2 linked regions of the Pseudovibrio sp. M1P-2-3 genome follow. The protein of the gene in region 1 binds, or shares a complex with, the protein of each later gene. Links are inferred from orthologs where the notes say so. Each region holds a gene or a part of one and is shown on either strand. Other genes may lie near its edges.

Region 1 (2,856 bases):
CGGCTCTTTCCTTGATAATGTTTCGAGGCATCTGGGGCATACGCGCTGCTGGCGTGCCAGGGCGTGGTGAAAATGGGAACACGTGCAGGTATGTCAGGTCACATTCATCGACGATTTTTAAAGTGTTTTCAAACATCTCCTCGGTTTCCGTCGGGAACCCTGCAATGATGTCGGCACCAAAAACAGCGTCAGGACGCGATTTACGGACATCCTCACAAAAGCGGATTGTATCTTCGCGGGAGTGGCGCCGTTTCATCCGCTTCAAAATCATATTGTCCCCTGCTTGCAGAGACAGGTGTAAATGTGGAAGCAGGCGCTGCTCGCCCGCGATAGCGTCCATCAAGGCATCATCAGCCTCTATACTATCGATTGACGATAACCGTAGGCGTGGCAGGTCGGGAACCAGAGACAAAATCTTTTGCGTCAAAGTGCCCAATGTAGGTGTGCCTGGCAGGTCTGCTCCGAAAGATGTGATGTCGACACCGGTGAGAACGACTTCGTTATATCCGTTATCAACCAATCTTTTGATTTGGTTGATAATCACCCCCATTGGCACACTGCGCGAATTGCCGCGGCCATAGGGAATAATGCAGAATGTACAGCGGTGATCACAGCCGTTCTGGACCTGTACAAAGGCACGGGCCCTGCCTTGCAGCCCATCGATCAGGTGACCAGCTGTTTCGCGCACGCTCATAATGTCGTTGACGCGGACCTTTTCGCTTTCGTCAAGCCCGAACTGCGCAACGCTACCATAGGAGGCACGCTCCAGTTTTTCAGAGTTTCCCAGAACTAGATCCACTTCATCCATTTCAGCGAAAGTGGAGGATTCTGTCTGGGCAGCACAACCTGTTACGATGATGCGCGCCTCGGGGTTTTCGCGCCGTGCTTTGCGAATGCTCTGGCGTGCTTGACGCACTGCCTCGTTGGTAACTGCGCAAGTGTTGATGAGAACAGCGTCTTTCAGTCCCGCTGCCTCTGCCTCGCTCTTCATTACTTCAGATTCGTAGGCGTTCAGCCGGCAGCCGAAAGTAACCACATCAATTGTCAAGGTATTGGCTCCGTGACCACATCTCCCGCAGCGGTCTTTTTATAGGCAAGGCTGTCCAAATCCAGCATGCCTTCAAATTCAATTGTCGTTTCGCCGGTCATGAAAATGTGATCATCACTTTCACGCCAGTCAATGAAGAGAGGTCCACCGGGCAGAAGAACTGTCGTCTGGCGGCCTGTCAGTTGTTTGCGTGCGGCAGCCACACCCACAGCGCAGGCTCCCGTACCGCATGCCTGTGTCAAACCCGCGCCGCGCTCCCAAACGCGCATGCGTATTTTGTTTTCTGCAAAAACATGGGCAATAGATATATTGGCCTTTTCAGGAAAAATCGGGTGATTTTCCAGCAGGGGACCGAGTTTTTCCAGCTCATGAGCATCCACATCCTCAACCCAAAAGATTGCATGGGGATTTCCCACATTAACAACGGAAGGGCTATGGAGAACGGGGGCATCTATGGGGCCGATTTGTAACTCGATTGCCCGGGTATCGGCAAATTCTTCGGAAAGCGGAATCTGGTCCCACTCAAGCCGCGGCGTTCCCATATCGACTGTTATAAGGCTATTTGACGACACCTTTGAAAAAGCAGTGAGAAGCCCTGCGTTTGTTTCAATAACCACGCTATCTTTACCGCTTTCTTGCATAAGCAGGCGGCCAATGCAGCGGGTGGCGTTGCCGCAGGCGTCAACTTCGCTTCCATCTTGATTATGAATGCGCATGAAAGCGTCAGCCTTTGGATTTCGTGCAGGCTCGATGGTAATCATCTGATCAAAGCCAATTCCGGTTTCCCGGTTGCCAAGTGCAGCCCGTTGGTCATTACTAAAAGAAAAGGAATAGTTCCGCGCATTCAGAACAACAAAGTCATTGCCCAGACCGTTCATTTTCAAAAATGGTATTTGAAGCTGCGTCATTCGGTTTCTCTTAGGTTTTCCTGCTTTGTGGGTATCCACGCATAGGGGCACTATATGGCCGATAATTCTGGAGATTTCCAGTAAAGAATAAATCCGGTCTTTCAAATTATCCTAGCTTTGGGCCACCTGAAGACTGTCGCCAGCTCGCAGTTCTTTCAAAAGAAACTTCATAGTTTCAAGTTCAACAGCGACACAGCCAAGAGTAGCTTGGAACCCTTCCTTGGCAAGGTGAAAAAAAATGGCGCTTCCGTCCCCCCTGTTTGCCGGAAACATGTTGCAATTGAGAACTACGACAATGTCGTAGAGGTTGTCCTCCCGCCACATTTTCTCATGACTCCCGTCAAAGGGAAGTTTAACGGGGCGGTTATAGTTCTCCAGTTCGGTGTCATCACACCACCCGTCATTTGGTGAAAGAGGTTCATGTCTCAGTGCCGTTTCAGGCATTGTTACGCGATCAGCCCTATAATACACATCCAGAATCTCAAAATATCCGACAGGCGTTGCGCCATCCCCCTCTCTTTTCTTGGTGGTTATTCCGCCTTTCCCAAGTGCGCAGGGAAAGGTCTTGTCGCCCCACTGAATAGTTGCACGGCAAGGATTGGAAGGGTCGGGCCGTACTAAAAGGGCCCTGGGATCTTTACTGTGTAAGGGGGGAGATAGAGTAAGTGTCATTGTCCCGCGATGTAAGGGCGATAATCGCCACGTTTGAGTTTAACCAAAAAGCAAATAACATTTCTGTGAGATTAAATTTATGGTGTAAATATAATTCGTGATAGTTTTATCTGGTGTTTTCGTAGTTCTGCGGCCATGTAGTGTTGAAGACCTTGAAACAAAATGGATTTGAAAGCTGGAGGAATATTGGATGTCTACGCGCAAACTCCTACTCGTTGATGATGACGA
Region 2 (2,980 bases), 270 kb from region 1 along the record:
GAAAAAGATACTCAGCTGAATATGGCTTTGGATCTGCTGCGCGGGAATAAAACCAATACAGCCTTTCCGCCAGTGACTGACCAAGCTGCGGTTAATGCCAACTAATTAAACTGGAAAACGAATTGTTAAGGCACCTCTTTGTAAAAAGGAGGTGCCTTTTTTATTTAACCATTTTAAATGGGACCGAACCTATGCGTGGAGAAGATCTAACGAGACCGCTTGGTCAGGAGAAAACACGGCGGTGGCCTTCCTCCTTTCTTTTAGTCCCAATCATTTCATGTATCTTGCTTGCAGGCGTGGTGGGAAATCGTTTCTACCCTCTGGAGAAACTGCTCTTTCAAAATGAAGGTCCCTTAAACGAGAAGGACCCGAGCGCGGCTTCTAAGCCAGGTCTAGGGCCAAGAGACAGTGCGTCTCTACAAAGGCAGCTCGGAACGGGTACAGGCGTGTATGAGCCTATTTCCAACCTTATAGAGATGAGTGAACATGGTCCAATACCGAAAATCTCTTCGGATGGTGTACGTGCGCTCGATGCCTACGCCCGTAGGCCGGAGGGGATAACTCTAACAGGACCAAGAATAGCGCTGATTGTGAGTGGTCTTGGTCTCAGCTCTGAAATGAGTGCGCGGGCACTTCGCGCGTTGCCTCAGGACGTCTCTTTGGGATTATCTACACTGGCGGTGAATGGGTCCAGCTGGATGAAGCAGGCCAGAGTGAAAGGGCATGAAGTCCTTCTACAGTTGCCCAAGGGAACATCCGCAGGTGATGGCCGGAGAGCTTTCAATGTTTCCAGTTCTGTTGCTGAAAGACAGGAATTTCTGACTTGGACCTTGTCCAGAACATCCAACTATATCGGGCTTATTAACTCTTCTGGTGAAGATACCTTCGTTGATGATGAAGTGATGAAACCGGTTTTGACGGAGCTTCAAAAGCGGGGGCTTATGTTTATGGATGATGGAAGCTCTGCGTCCACATCAAGTCGCCTTATAGCGCAAGAAACCCAAACGGCGTTTGTGGGGGCAAATCTGGTTCTGGATCAGGAACTAAAAATAGAAGCAATCAAAAGCCAGCTACAGGAACTAGAGAAAATATCCCGAACGGAAGGTCTCGCCATAGGAAGTGCTTCGGCCTATCCGCTTACATTGCAGGTGCTTGAAAACTGGGTTAAAACCCTGAGCGAACGAGGAATTACCCTCATCCCAGTCTCCGCCGCCATTAATGGTTGAAGTCGAGGTTTCCATGACAACAATTGACAGTCGCTCCTATCGCCCCTGTGTCGGGATTATGCTTATCAATCGGGAAGGATTGGTGTGGACCGGTAAGCGCTTTGGAGACAAGACACCCGTACCCGATGAGTTTGCATGGCAAATGCCACAGGGGGGATTGGATGAAGGGGAGGACCCTTTTGAAGCCGCCAAGCGAGAACTCTATGAGGAAACGTCTGTCCGTTCCGTCTCCTTGCTTGCTGAGGCCTCAGAATGGTTCAACTACGAGTTCCCACCGGAAGTCCAGTTTAATTCAAAGCGCGGAAAAAAGTTCAAAGGTCAAACCCAGAAATGGTTTGCCTTGCGTTTTGAAGGGGAAGATAATGAGATTAATATTCTAACGCCCCCCGATGGACATCTTCAGGAATTTTCTGAGTGGAGATGGGAGAGGGCGCAGAATCTCCCCGCTTTGATCGTTCCATTTAAGAAAAGAGTTTACGAACAAGTGCTAGAGGCTTTTTCTCCTTTTACCTCATAGAGACGGCGAGGCTATTTAGCCTCACTTTCCTGTCTCCTCACTGTTTTGGCCTTTGTGCCATTCTGCTTTCACATCCTCGCTTTGTTCTTGCGGGATCTGAGAGGCTTTGACCTTTGCAAAGTGGCTGGCTTCCGTGAGTTGGGCAAAGGCCCATACGGCTGCGCCTCTGACGACTTCGTCATCGTCTTCCAGTAGGTTTGTGATCTGGGGAAGCAAACTGGCATCTTCGGAATTGCCTGCTGCAACCAATACATTTCGAATAAACCGGTTTCTACCCACCCGTTTCACAGGGGAGCCGGAAAAAAACTTTCGGAAGGACGGGTCGTCCAGCTGTAGCAACTGGGAAAGGGGAGGTTCCTTTAAGTCTTCGCGGGCTACCAGTTTGGCTTCGCTGGCAAGTTGGGCAAACTTATTCCAAGGGCATGCCGCCAGACAGTCATCGCAGCCATAGATACGATTTCCCATTGGCTTGCGGAACTCATCGGGAATGGGGCCATGATGTTCAATGGTTAGATATGAAATGCACCGGCCACCATCAATCTGATAGGGTGCGGGAAAGGCATCTGTAGGGCAGGCGCTCAGGCAACGGGTACAGTTGCCGCAGTGGTCCACCTCTGGCTCATCAAGCGGCAAATCCAGTGTTGTGAAAATGGAGCCAATAAAAAACCACGAGCCGAGTTTTCGGGAAACCAGATTTGTATGCTTTCCTTGCCACCCCAAACCGGCGCTATAGGCAATGGGCTTTTCCATGACAGGGGCAGTGTCGATGAATACTTTGATGTCTGCGCCTTTTGAAGCAAGCAGACTACCCAGCTCCTTCAGACGTCCCTTGATAATGTCGTGGTAATCGCGATTACGGGCATAAACGGAGATTGCAGCCTTGTCTTTCTTGTCTTGCAAGGCCATAGGGTCTTCATCGGGGCCATAGTTCATGGCAAGGGTAATGATTGATCGTGCTTCGGGCCATAGATTACGAGGGTCTGAGCGCCGTTCATAGGTCTCCGGCATCCACTCCATAGAGGCGTGATAGCCAGCGTCGATATAGGTCCTCAGGCGGGCAGCAGCCTGCGGTATAGCATCTGCCGTGGTTATACGAACATCATCGAAGCCCAGCTTACGGGCACGTGTTATCAGATCGTCTTTCAGGCGTTTGGCCTGCTTTTCGGTCAGGACGACATCGGGACGGGGTTTTAGAAATCCAGATCCGCGTAGGTCGCCGACGGGGGCATTCCCAACA

Evidence for each region. The genes of interacting proteins can lie anywhere in the genome.
Region 2: the proteins of dapF (region 1) and P6574_RS17990 are in contact, whole or in part, in a solved structure (PDB 5YGU), measured with the Escherichia coli proteins. The link is inferred for Pseudovibrio sp. M1P-2-3 from one-to-one orthologs.

Annotation. Positions count from the first base shown.
Region 1 is NZ_JARRCW010000001.1:4,376,853-4,379,708, reverse strand. It holds dapF (diaminopimelate epimerase), read right to left. Parts: upstream 1,957-2,856; coding sequence 1,045-1,956; downstream 1-1,044. Other genes in the region: P6574_RS19265 (response regulator transcription factor), read left to right, coding at 2,819-2,856; P6574_RS19270 (L,D-transpeptidase family protein), read right to left, coding at 2,068-2,628; mtaB (tRNA (N(6)-L-threonylcarbamoyladenosine(37)-C(2))-methylthiotransferase MtaB), read right to left, coding at 1-1,048. UniProt on the Escherichia coli protein: Involved in the succinylase branch of the L-lysine biosynthesis and in the biosynthesis of the pentapeptide incorporated in the peptidoglycan moiety. Catalyzes the stereoinversion of LL-2,6-diaminopimelate (L,L-DAP) to meso-diaminopimelate (meso-DAP).
Region 2 is NZ_JARRCW010000001.1:4,105,836-4,108,815, reverse strand. It holds P6574_RS17990 (RNA pyrophosphohydrolase), read left to right. Parts: upstream 1-1,218; coding sequence 1,219-1,743; downstream 1,744-2,980. Other genes in the region: P6574_RS17980 (glutathione S-transferase family protein), read right to left, coding at 2,934-2,980; queG (tRNA epoxyqueuosine(34) reductase QueG), read right to left, coding at 1,765-2,913; P6574_RS17995 (divergent polysaccharide deacetylase family protein), read left to right, coding at 192-1,226; P6574_RS18000 (S41 family peptidase), read left to right, coding at 1-105. UniProt on the Escherichia coli protein: Master regulator of 5'-end-dependent mRNA decay.